DNA from 3 places in the Peribacillus simplex NBRC 15720 genome. Region 1 is predicted to be linked to each of the others. Evidence: riboswitches for the same ligand, from Rfam matches in the RefSeq annotation. Region 1 holds a riboswitch; each other region holds the start of a gene.
What was found. Region 1 has a riboswitch for preQ1 ahead of BS1321_RS10065 (QueT transporter family protein). Riboswitches for the same ligand answer to the same signal wherever they lie in the genome.
Positions count from the first base shown of each region.

Region 2: linked by a shared signal. The riboswitch ahead of BS1321_RS19070 (VUT family protein) and the one ahead of BS1321_RS10065 (QueT transporter family protein) in region 1 are both predicted to bind preQ1.
Region 3: linked by a shared signal. The riboswitch ahead of queC (7-cyano-7-deazaguanine synthase QueC) and the one ahead of BS1321_RS10065 (QueT transporter family protein) in region 1 are both predicted to bind preQ1.

Region 1 covers NZ_CP017704.1:2,118,634-2,122,885, reverse strand. Annotated here, with positions in the region: gene BS1321_RS10075 (PAS domain-containing sensor histidine kinase) at 1-819, opposite strand, end outside; gene BS1321_RS10070 (TVP38/TMEM64 family protein) at 935-1,591, opposite strand; gene BS1321_RS10065 (QueT transporter family protein) at 1,714-2,199, opposite strand; PreQ1 riboswitch class I at 2,206-2,250, opposite strand; gene BS1321_RS10060 (YbaK/EbsC family protein) at 2,421-2,942, shown strand; gene BS1321_RS10055 (hypothetical protein) at 3,086-3,898, shown strand; gene BS1321_RS10050 (DUF3892 domain-containing protein) at 3,981-4,252, opposite strand, start outside.
Region 2 covers NZ_CP017704.1:3,948,039-3,952,290, forward strand. Annotated here, with positions in the region: gene BS1321_RS19055 (HD domain-containing protein) at 1-444, shown strand, start outside; gene BS1321_RS19060 (SRPBCC family protein) at 557-997, opposite strand; gene BS1321_RS19065 (SRPBCC family protein) at 1,047-1,520, opposite strand; PreQ1 riboswitch class I at 1,796-1,838, shown strand; gene BS1321_RS19070 (VUT family protein) at 1,889-2,431, shown strand; gene BS1321_RS27600 (hypothetical protein) at 2,453-2,602, shown strand; gene BS1321_RS19075 (PadR family transcriptional regulator) at 2,841-3,161, opposite strand; gene BS1321_RS19080 (alpha/beta hydrolase) at 3,472-4,218, shown strand.
Region 3 covers NZ_CP017704.1:3,941,660-3,945,911, reverse strand. Annotated here, with positions in the region: gene BS1321_RS19040 (DUF4260 domain-containing protein) at 1-131, shown strand, start outside; gene queE (7-carboxy-7-deazaguanine synthase QueE) at 187-915, opposite strand; gene queD (6-carboxytetrahydropterin synthase QueD) at 908-1,378, opposite strand; gene queC (7-cyano-7-deazaguanine synthase QueC) at 1,378-2,043, opposite strand; PreQ1 riboswitch class I at 2,099-2,141, opposite strand; gene BS1321_RS19020 (hypothetical protein) at 2,773-2,988, shown strand; gene pgsB (poly-gamma-glutamate synthase PgsB) at 3,779-4,252, shown strand, end outside.

The DNA of each region.
Region 1 (4,252 bases):
CTTTTGGTTTTCCATGACATATTGGCAAGATGTACGGATCAATTCCGCGTCTTCTGCTGAAAAGTTCAAATTAATGAATGAGGCACCATGTACTTCTTCCTGCTGAAAGCCTGTTACTGTTTCGAACCTTGGATTTACGGTTGTGATCATTCCGTTTAAATCAAGCATCAGCATCGGATAAGGGTTGTGTTCAAACAATGATTTATAGCGTTGTTCACTATCGAATAATTGATTCTCCGCGACAACCCTTTCAGAAATATCCCTGCCAATGACGACTAAGCCTTTTCGTGAACCATCCTCATTGAACAGGGGAACTTTAATCGTATCAAAGGTCTTGTGATTGCCATCAGGAAGAGGGACGATTTCTTCACACCTTGTGATTTCCCCTTTTACCCACGTTTCTTCATCGGAAACTTCACAGTAGATCAACGACTCTTTATAAAATTCGGAGTATTCTGCGAGCTCACTGTCTCTTTTTCCCTTATAATCTACATGCTCCAATTGGAATAATTGCAGCCCGAAGGTATTGGATTCAAGCCATCGGCCGTCACCATCCTTGAAGTTAACGAAATCCACCATTGAATTGATGAGTGTACGCCGACGTTGTTCCGCTTCTTTTAATTGTTTGAATTCTTCCCTTTTAGCTAAATAAAGATATAAGATCAAGCCTATTGATAAAAGGAAAATAAAGCCTTCCGCTCTTTGAAGTTGAATGAAGACCTCTTTGTTTTGGATATTTGTAGTTAAAAAATAGTCGAACACGACTAGTGTAATAATCCCGGAAAGGATATATATTGCTAAGATGGAGCGTTTGGACATGGAGATTCTCCCTGATTTTAAGACATTTCGAAGGTAAAATTACATACACATTTTAACAAACTATCGAAAAAAAATATATGCAGAATCCTAAATAAAAAAACAGGGGCCAATGAGGTCACCTGTTTTTTCTGAAGAAGGTTAGTTTCTTCTTCTTTTTTGCACGCTTATAGATAATGAAGAATAGTAAGGTGAGGAGTGCGAGAGCAACTAGGGTATATTGGTTCATTTCAACAGAAAGGAGTCCATATGGGATTAGCGATAGGAAGAAAAAGTATATAAGGTTGCCTAGCGCCGTCGCTAATAAAAAATCCTTGAAAGTGACGGTGCTGACTCCAGCTGCCAAGTTAATTAAGCTTGTTGGGATAAGCGGGAAAATCCTGCCTGTAAAAACGTACATGAAACCATGCTCCACAACAGTTTCTTGCCATTTTTCGCCAATCTTCTTTAAGAGAAGCTCCTGAAACCAGTTTCTTACTGCATAAAAAATGAATCCTGAGGCAACAACACTTGTAAACCAACTCCATAGATAGCCATATATGAATCCGAATATCGTGACATTGATAGTCAGGAGTAAAATTAAGGGGATGATTGTAAAAGAATTTTGTACAAACATCAATACGAATGTCACAATAAATGTAAGCAAAAGGTTTTCCTTCAATATGCCAATGACAGAATCCAGATCACTTTTCCAAACCAAAGTGAACAACTCTGCATTAGAGTAAATAAATATTGCGATTACCAGTAGACCAATTATGGTCAGGACTTTTTTCAAAGGGCCACCACCATTCTTACTAATAGTTTATCATTTTCGAGTTCATTGGTGAAAAAAAAGAGCTGCCGCATCATGCAGACAGCTCTTTTCCATTATAGTGGGTTAACGACGCGAAGATTCCTTTAAAGCCACTTTTCAAACTGAATTCTTTTGTTCATTCCATAAATGATTGGCGCACCAATCAGGAGGACAACGAACTCACCGACAGCCGTAGTCATCCAGCTTAGCCAGAATGGCAAGCCAAAGGCAAGGTTCAGTTCAATTGCAATTAAAAACATTGTGAACGTGAAAAAGATAATCGTGGCAATCATCCGTCCTTTAATGCTTTTTATGAACCGCGAAACAAAAATTACGAGCAATAAGGCGAGCAGAGATTGCCCCACCCCAAAAATCAAATCATATGGAACCATCGGAGAAAAGAGCAGATTCGATATGAAGACTCCGCCGACGATACCGTAGATATACTTTTTATTGAATACAATCAGATGGTTCAACATTTCCGGTACACGAAATTGGAACATCTCAAAAGCTATTGGTTTAAACACCAATGAGACCGCCACATATAAGGCAGCCAATAACCCGTTTATCACGAGTGTACGAACATTCATTTTACTCTCTCCCTAGTTTTTTATCGTGGGATGGTTACGAACCACGTTTAGGCGTTTATCCGAAGATTAATAGTATCCCATGTAAGCTTGTTTCGTCAATTTGTAAAGAATGGTTTTAATTTATAAGTTTCCAAGCAGCAGAAGTAGCCCAATAGGATTTTGATTTATTGCAATGAAGGATGATATTATTTCAATATGTACTTCAAAGGAGTGAATATTTTATGTCGATCGAGAGTGTCAAAAGCCATTTTAAACAATGGAATCGGGAAGGCGATGTAATGGAGTTCGAAACATCGAGTGCTACGGTGATTGAAGCAGCGGAAACCATCGGTGTTATCCCAGCGCGGATTGCTAAGACTCTTTCCTTTAAGGGGGAAGGTGAAAATGCAATTTTGGTTGTTGCCGCTGGGGACGCGAAAGTGGATAATAAGAAATTTCGTCAGACGTTCGGTTTCAAGGCACGAATGCTTTCACCTGAAGAAGTGCTTGCACAGACCGGCCATGCAATCGGAGGAGTTTGCCCGTTTGGTCTGGCAAACGATTTAGCTGTTTTTCTTGATGTATCGATGAAGCGCTTTGATTCATTGTTCCCGGCATGCGGCAGTTCGAACTCTGCAATAGAACTTACACTCACTGAATTATTTGAATATTCAGGTGCGAAGGATTGGGTGGATGTTTGTAAGGGTTGGGAAGAAAAGGGGAATGAGGAAACGGCGGTAGGCAATGCAGTTGATGGCTTTTGATTAATTAATGGTGCCAAAAAGATTCACATGAATGAGATTGAGTCCACTAGGCTGGACTTTATTTGTGGGGACCGCATGCATTTTATCGGTCTATTATTAAAGTGGAAAATCGGGCAGAAAGTGTTCTTGAGCGGAGGTTAAAGATGTTAAATGGAAGCCATAGAAAAAGCAATAGCAGCTATCTTAGTCTTAAAACTCTTTATGAAGAAAATATAACGGTTAAGAGCATTGCCCAGGAGCTTGAGTTTTGCCATAAAAACGATCTGGCGGTAGATATCCAGAAAGCATTGGAAAAAAAGAATTTTGATATATTGGCCGTCCAAGATCGAGGGGAAATCATCGGGTATATCGAAAGGGAAGAACTAGGTGAAGGAAGTATATCTGAATATTTGAGAAATTTTTCACCAAGGGAAATGGTTTCGGATTCAACGCCTTTGATCCAGCTTCTCCATATTTTCAAGAATAAAACAAGGGTGTTCGTATTAGAGAATAATTCAATTAAAAAGTTGATTACCCATGCCGACCTTCAAAAGCCTCCGATCAGAATGCTGATATTCGGGTATATTACCTTATTGGAAATGAGGATGAGCGATATCATCCTGGATAGATTCGGCGATGGCAGCTGGTATCCAATGATCAGCGAAGACCGTTTAGAAAAGGCAACCGAATTATATAAGAGGAGAATCGATAAAAATGAGGATATTAATATAATAGAGTGCCTGCAAATCAGTGATAAATTCGATATCATACATAAAGATAAAGAATTGATGTGTTTCTTCCAAATCCCTTCGAAAAGTAAAGGGAAGAAGGATGCGAATGCCATCCGGAAATTACGGGATAAGATTTCCCATGCTAATGAACTGGGTCTGGACATGTCCTGGATGGAAATCATCGAGGTTGTCGAGTCTTGTGGACGACTGCTCGAAATCTCTGAATCCTATCAGTATGAAAAATAAGGATCCGGCTAATCATGCTGGTTCCTTTTTTGCGCATCCTGACAGAAAAAAACTGCCCAAATCAGGCAGTCTCCCCGAAAACTCAAAACTCCGGCAGTTGATCCAGGTTATTTTCTTTTATTCCATCGGGCTCACTCCGCAATATGTCACGTCCATATTTATGAAAGACATCAACATTGGCCAGGATGCCTGCTTTGGCTTCCGAAAGGGCAGTGGGGTAGTCGAGTTCGCGGCCGGAGTTCGTCTTGATGGCGATAATATTGTCCTCCTCATTTTTCCTTACGGCGATGATTTCTTCTTTTCCTGCTGCATCAAGTTGGTTTGCTTGCGGTGTTCCCTGCTTTTTATATGATT
Region 2 (4,252 bases), 1.8 Mb from region 1:
AGGATGTATCTGGATAATATTGAATCTGCGGAATGGTTTGTGAAAACGTATTACAGCGAAGTTATTGATTTTTTCATGAACCCACTTAATATATATGGCTATGATATCTTGGCAAATACCTTAAAATTGGCTTTAGCTAAAAAACTGATCAGTCTTGATGACTTACTCGGTACAGATGAAGAAGTCATGTCCTTGTTAAGCTTCACTGAAGACCATGAAGTGCAAAACCTGTTAAAACGGATCCATGGTAACGTAAAGGTGAAAGAAGATCAATTGGATTACGATATACATCGGAAAAATAAAATGCGCCTGATGGATCCTTCCGTTATTCAAGGAACCCAATTAGTAAGAGCATCCAGTTTATCAGAAAAAGTAAAGAAAATGGGAATTGAAGCCTATAAAAAAGCTTCGAAGGGCATATATCTAAAAGTGTTTTCCGATTGAATTTCTTGTCAAAGCATACGGAAAGTAAAAAACTCAAGGGTGATATTCATCCTTGAGTTTTTTCTCGGAAACATTAAAAGTCTCCTCCCGTCTAAATCTGAACCTTTAAAAGTTAAAAAATTATTGATGCTCTCAAAGTATTAACGCCATTTTCTAAATAACCCTTTAAACAGGTTAATGTATATACCCATCCTTCTTTTTGTCCTATCATTTTGTTTATCAATTCGGGGTCGTCCTCTTTCAAACCCGATTCGTTCACTTCAATAATTGTACTCGTTTTATCCAACTCTTTTAGTGTAATTGTAACAACCGTTTCTTGATCATTTCCGCCCCACGCAAACACGATTTTCCTATTTTCCTCGACTTCCAATACATTAATGACCACTTCAGCATCGTATTCGTTATATCTCAATGTAGGCGTCCGGCCTTGTTCCCATCTTTCAGAACTCGATGAGAACCAGAAATTCCCGATTTTTTCAGGGTTCACTATGGCTTCAAATACTTCATTAGTTGGCTTGACTATTTTAAATTTCGTAGTTATTTGAGTATCCATTACTAAATCAACTCTCTTTCGATTTGTTTTTATAGTTTTCCACTACCACTTAATTATCCCAATCTACTGATATTGGCGGCAGGGTCCGTCCAGTTTCAAGCAAGCTCTTCAGGTTACTTAGAATTGCTGGCCATCCATTATTCAAGCCTTCAAAGGTATTGTCATCATATACGAAATCTGTCTCCACAAGATCCTCATGCTTTAGTGTTAACTTCACTGTGGAATCATCCATTGGCTGCAGGACAAAAGTGACCCGAGTAGGATGCTCGCGAGGTGTTTCGTCTCCTGTCATGTTCCAAGTGAACGAGAGCAGGTGTAGCGGCTCACACTTAAGTACATTACCATGATCAGTAATACGCCCATCTTCGAGCAAATATTTAACGATTGAGCCTTCTTGCCAGTCAGACTGGACTTGGCATCCAAAGTGATATTTCTTCGTGACTTCACCGCTCGTCAGGGCTTCCCAAAGCTTCTCTGGAGTGGTTGCGATATAAATAGGATAGACAAACGTTGGTTTTTTCATTATTATTTTCCTCCTCGCGTTTATATCTCATATCAAGATCGAAACATTATTCTATCAATCATTGTCGGCTTTTCATATACAGCCGGTCAAGTAGTTTTCTGCGACAAAAATCGCCAGAGTCATTGGATTGAAGAAGATTTGAAGTGCATTGCTAATACCAAACGATATCCGCGGAATCGCACCATTCCCAGTGACTAAAATCGGCCGTATTGAAACTTCTTGATTTCTAATCGCTTTCAAGCTACGATAATTAAGGAAAATGATAATCCGCTCGGGCGGAAGAGGTTCTAGCTACCCTCTCAAAAAAACTAAGGAGAACAGTGCTCTTTCTTAGGGTGCTGTTTTTTCTGTATAAGGAGAATTAAGAAATGTTAAGAATTTTATTGTATTTAGTATCCATCATCACGGCGAATGTGGTTACAGCAGCTTTTGCGCCATTACATTTTGGCATGTTCATCATTCCGATGGGTACATTGCTCATTGGGGGAACCTTCATCTTTCGAGATCTGGTCCAGAATAAATTCGGCCGCGCCAAGACCTATATATGTATCGTCACTGCACTTATTTTATCTGCGTGTGTATCATTCTTATTAGGGGATACGTTACTGATCGTATTTGCTTCCGCTTTATCGTTCGTGGTCGCAGAAACAGCGGATACGGAAATTTATACCCGTTTAAAGCTCCCGATGAGTTGGAGGGTGTTTTACAGCGGGATCGTTGGAGGCTTTTTCGATTCGGTGATATTTGTCGTGATTGGCCTAAGTCCACTGGGTGCCAATATATTACCATGGGAAGCAGTACCCGCTGCGGTTATCGGCCAAATCATCGTTAAAACTATCATTCAGTCAATCGGTGCCGTACTGTTGGGACGAATCAACGTAGAACTGGAGAAACGTGTAGTCTCCAGTTAAATGCTAGGAGGGATGCACTCGATGGATGGAACCAAAAAAGAAGAAGACAAATGCTATTGCCTCGAAGCCTTTCGTGAAAAATATGGCCCGCATGTTCAAGGGGAATGTATGAAGCTCTCCTGCGCCAATTATCGCAAGCATAAAGGAATAGACAAAAAAGGACCAAATTAGGTCCTTTTTTTGCGTGATTGAAGTAAGGCACCAGTAAACGTGCTGAATCATGAGTCCAGTATGAATTCACGAGTAAAAGTGCGAATTCACGAGTAAAACAGCAAAACTCACGAGTAAAAGTGCGAAACTCACGAGTAAACAGCTCAAATTAATGAGTACAGCACATTTTCACGAGTAAATAGCAAAAAAAGCTTCCTGCGCCGTTCCATTAATGGTTGCAGGAAGCTTTTTATTTTGTTTAGAATTGCTCTGCGCTTTTCCGAACTAATTTTTCCAGGAAGAAAAAGCATTCTCGTTTCCGCTCAAGTTCGGTTTGTCCATTTTCGGTGACATGATAATATTTCCTGCGGCCTGACTCTGACTCTTTCCAATGGCCTTTTATGAATTCTTTTTTTTCTAACCGTTTCAGGGCGGAGTAGAGGGTGCCTTCACTTATTTGATATTTGCCCATGCTCATTTCCTTCAAGATCTTCGTGATTTCATAGCCGTATAGCTTTTTTTGTGAAAGAAGTGAAAGCAAAAGGAGGTCAATGCTTCCCTTCATTAATTCTTTATCCAAATAAATTCTCCTCCTTTTCATTTTTAAAGTGTAATCCTTTGTACATCGTATCACAAGGTGCATTTTACTTTTCTTTTAAAAAATGGTTAAATGACGATTGCTAAATGAATTTAATCATAGTAAAATGTGCTTCGGAACGGATGAGTTGTGAAGCGTGTGGTAAGGATACTATATACATGATTTAATTGTTTAAATGAAAAAACGGAATAGGATAGAAGAATCCCTACTCAAGGGGTATTAATTGATTTTTTTTCGAAAATCATATAGATTCTATTTATTAACAAGAGCAGAGAAAGAAGGTCCTAGATAGATGAAAGTGAAAGCACCTGAATCATTCACATACAGAGGTGGAAAAAGAGCTGTTCTTTTACTTCACGGGTTTACCGGAAGTACAGGAGATATGAAGAAATTAGGGAAATACTTGAATGATCTCGACTATACTTGCCACGGACCTCTTTATAGAGGGCATGGATTGTCTGGTGAGGAACTCGTTAAGACTGGTCCTAAGGAATGGTGGGAAGATGTAGTTAATGGCTATAAATTCCTTAAAGAAGAAGGCTATGAGGAAATTGCAGTTGTAGGAATTTCTTTAGGAGGAGTTTTCTCATTAAAAGTGGGAATTGAATTGCCTGTAACAGGGGTAGTTTCAATGTGCGCTCCGACGCAAGGAAAAAGTATCGATCGACAAAAGAACCGCTTGCTCAATTATGCACAGGCTTATAAGAAGTTTGAGGGCAAAGATGCAGACCAAATTGCTGCAGAAGTGAAGCTTCTGGAAGAAGAGCCAATGCCTCAACTAAAAGATGTGTTGAATATTATAAATGAGACAGGTGAAAATTTAGATTTAATCACATCACCAACTCTTGTTTTACAAGGGCGCTTGGATGATCCAGACTATACGGAGAGTGCTTCAGCGATTTACAATGAAGTTGATACGCAGCATAAACACTTGATCTGGTATGAAAAATCCGGTCATATTATCACATTGGGTAAGGAACGTGAGCAGGTGTATGAGGATGTGTATAAGTTCTTAAATACACTGAATTGGTCGGAGTAATAAGCGAGTTTTATTGAAGAAGAGCGCCGGTCAT
Region 3 (4,252 bases), 1.8 Mb from region 1:
TCTTTCTAAAGTCGGATGCATTTATGATGATTGGTTTAATTTGGACAGCGCATATTGGAATGGATCGCTTATTTGGATATGGCCTTAAATACACATCATCCTTCAAAGCTACACACATTCAAAGGTTGTAATAAGCTTAAAAAGGCAGTGTGATTAAACATCACACTGCCTCCTGCTCTCTTTTCTTTACACGCCCCGCTTGTTTCCCCATATATAGGTATGCAGCTGGGGAAGCACTTTCACATCATTCAATTCATCATCTGCTATCACTTTATCAATTAACTCTTCGTACTTCTTCAAAAGGCCGCTGATCAATTGACGATCATCCGCCGTCCTGCTGTCGTCATTGCCGACCTGCAGATAAAAAGGAATATCCGGGTAACGCCCATGTACATGTTTGGCATATTGATAGTCTTCCTCGTTAAAGACGACGATCTTCAATGAGACATGGTTTTCAGGATTTCGATTGGCAAGGTTCGAGATGATTTGGTCGAGCACCGTAAAGTCCGTGTTCATTTTAGAGCTCGGCGGCTTAGGTGAAATAGTCAGTTCATCAATATCGAGAAACCAATCCTGCCATCGGCTCCCTTGTGTTTCGACACCTATTTTCATTTTATTTTCATGTAAGATCGCTATCAAGCCGTTTAGGTTTTTCAGCAGAGCCGGGTTTCCGCCTGATATCGTCACGAAGGAAAAACCGGAACCCCCAATTCGCTTCAGCTCATCCCATATTTCTTCGGCAGTCATCTGGACGGTATCTTCCTTACCGGTGCCATCCCAAGTAAATGCGGAATCACACCAGGCACAGGAATAATCGCAGCCGGCAGTCCGTACGAACATGGTTTTTTGACCAATGACCATTCCCTCTCCTTGGATGGTCGGCCCGAAGATTTCCAAAACCGGGAGTTTACTCACTTTCCATCCACTCCCGTCTGGCTTCAGCATAGCTTGTCGGCGTTTCGTATAATCGAACAAATTCGACTCTAGCACCCTCATATTCTTTTAATGAAAGGGCTTCGGCCATTTTTTCATAAATCCAGACAACCATATTTTCAGCCGTTGTATTCATGAGCGGCAGAGTTTCATTCAAATAACGATGATCCAGGTGGATTTCAATTTCATTTTTCCATATATCCTTGATGTCCCCAAAATCTATCATCAACCCGCGTGAATCTGTATACCCGCTCAACCCGAAAATGACCTTATACGTGTGGCCATGCAGGGTCTTGCATTTTCCTTCATAGTCATGCAGATGGTGCGCCGCGTCAAAGGTGAATTCCTTACTCACAAGAACCCTCTTGTTTGTATACTTCAATTGGCTGCGCTGAATATCTTCATCTATTTTTTGGAGTTTATCCACTATATTAAAACCGTACATCATGAAAGCACCTTCCGTCTGCTTACATAGTCATCCAGTCCTTTTTTCCGCAGATTACATGCCGGACAATCTCCACAGCCGTCGGAGATGATTCCGTTATAGCAAGTCAGGGTCTTTTCGCGGACAAAGTCGAATGCGCCAAGCTGATCCGCAAGCTCCCATGTTTCCTCTTTATTAAGCCACATTAGCGGCGTATCAATCACGAATGACTGGTCCATCGACAAGTTCAGTGTCACATTCAACGATTTAATGAATACATCACGGCAGTCAGGATATCCGCTGAAATCAGTTTCACAGACACCGGTGACAATATGTTTAGCGCCAATCTGACTCGCCAGCACTCCGGCAAACGAAAGGAACAGCAAATTCCTCCCCGGTACGAACGTCGACGGCAATTCCCCGTCTTCTCCGTCCGCCACTGCAATATCACTTCTCGTCAATGCATTCGGTGCCAGTTGGTTCAGCAGCGACATGTCAAGGATATGATGATTCACGCCCAATTCCTTGGCAATGTTTTGAGCACATTCGATTTCCAAGCTATGCCGCTGATTATAATCGAACGTCACCGCTTCCACTTTCTCAAATCTCTCCAATGCCCAGAACAGGCACGTCGTACTGTCCTGACCTCCGCTAAACACAACCACTGCCTTTTCTTTCTTCTTCATTTCTATAAAACTCCTTTTTACGGAAAAAAACAGCACCCTAAGAATAGAGCACTGTTTCTCCTTAGTTTTTTTGAGAGGGTAGCTAGAACCTCTTCCGCCTTAACGCGGAATATTATATTTTTCCAAGTCAATAGTAACTTGAAAACGATAAGAAATCAAGATGTTTATATTTAGTGAATATTAAACCTAATGGAAAATTTGGTTATCTTTTCATTGCTTAAACATCCCATTTTTTAACCGATAAAAAAGAGTGAATAAAATATCGATAAAGGGGTCCATTAATTTGAAAAGCATTAAAGCAAAGGTATTGGTGGCATTTTCACTCATTTATAAAGGTTGTTTCATTTTCGTATATTCGGGGAATAAATAACTATACACAATAATAAACCAATAAAAAGCAAATCTATCAAAAGCGGCAGGAAGTGAATATTTTCCTTTGTTTTCAGAATATTTAGTGTATAATAAATATAACTAAAGGAATATTTTAACTGAAATAATCATTGCTTCCAATACCTGCTACTGCAAATCCCGACATTTCCTTTCAACACCATGCACGGGCACTTATACTCAGTAAGGATCCATTGCATGCTTTCTCTCGAATCAAACCATTCACAACTTTATTCACATAAAAACACGATTCTCACTCCAGATCTGTAAAAAAAGGTTAAATTTCACTCACGATATGTTACTATTAAACTAAGACCTTTTAACCCCAAAGGAGGAATTCATATGAAACGTTTTTTCAAATTCATAACAGATTTTAACGAAAGAAAAGCACTGGAACGGGAAACCGAAGAGTTCTTTCGCAAAGAATACGAAAATTATATGAAGATGAATCCTGACAATCAAGGAAAAAGAAGGAGATTAGCTCCTAGACTTTATGTGATTGATGGCGGTAAAAAGGGCTCCAACCTTGAGATTTCTGACAGAAAGAAATCCAGTTAACCTGATTCCTCCCATAATCAGCTACGAATGCAGTTGCTCAAGACCCACAAACGTTAAATCACCATGATAAACGGAGATTCGTGACCATTCCATTCATTTACAATATATAAGCCGAAAGCTCAGATATGCTTCTGAGCTTTTTTTATTTTTCATTCTTTTATAAACACTATATTTATAGAAGAAACTAGGTATTTTTTTAAAAAAATGGGTTAACTTTAGTTTATTTCATGTTTCAGGTAAAAGATCAACTATAGACCCATGGGTATCCCATTAGGAAAAAACCGGAAAATATCAAAAAAAAGAGATGTGTTCTTTTACTCATCTTTGTCCGTATTCTAAAGAGTCCAACTAATTGAGTCGATAGATGCAATATCTTACATTGAATGACAATTCCATAAATATTGTTACGTTTATGACAACTAATAGGTATAAACAATTAATAAACTGTAATAAACCTCACTTTTAAAAACAATTCATTATTCAAATATAGCCATTAAGAATCGGGTTCAAATGCTCATTAAACCATTTTGATTCTGACCAAAATAGATCTTTATTAAACTTTCCATAATTTAGTGTAAATAAACCAAGGATTTACGTGTTTTTCAGCCATATCTTTGTACTCATAAAACAATTTATCCCATTAGATAATATTACACTCCTATATACATTTATTTGAAAAAGCTGATAATAACTATATTGCGATAGAATAATTGACTCTTGCCTATTAAGTTTAAAATCATGTAGTGTGTATTCAGTAAATCAAATAATTAAAAAAAAGAGAGGTTAAAAAATGGCACCAATATTTATTTGTGCGATCTTTTTACTTGGCTATGGCATTTTCGAACAAAAACGCCATCAGAAGCGTCTCGACTCCATCCCGGTACGTGTGAATGTGAATGGGATTCGAGGGAAATCGACTGTAACGCGCCTGATTACAGGTGTGATCCAGGAAGCTAAGTACAAAACAGTAGGTAAAACAACCGGAACATCAGCAAGAATGATCTATTGGTTTACCGACAAGGAAAAACCGATTGTACGCCGCCCGGAAGGACCCAACATAGGAGAACAACGGCGTGTAGTTAAAGAAGTTGCCGACTTAGGCACGGAAGCACTAGTTTGTGAGTGCATGGCCGTACAGCCTGACTATCAACTAATCTTCCAAAACAAAATGATCCAAGCAAACATTGGGGTCATCGTGAATGTATTGGAAGACCATATGGATGTCATGGGACCGACTTTGGATGAGGTTGCTGAAGCCTTCACT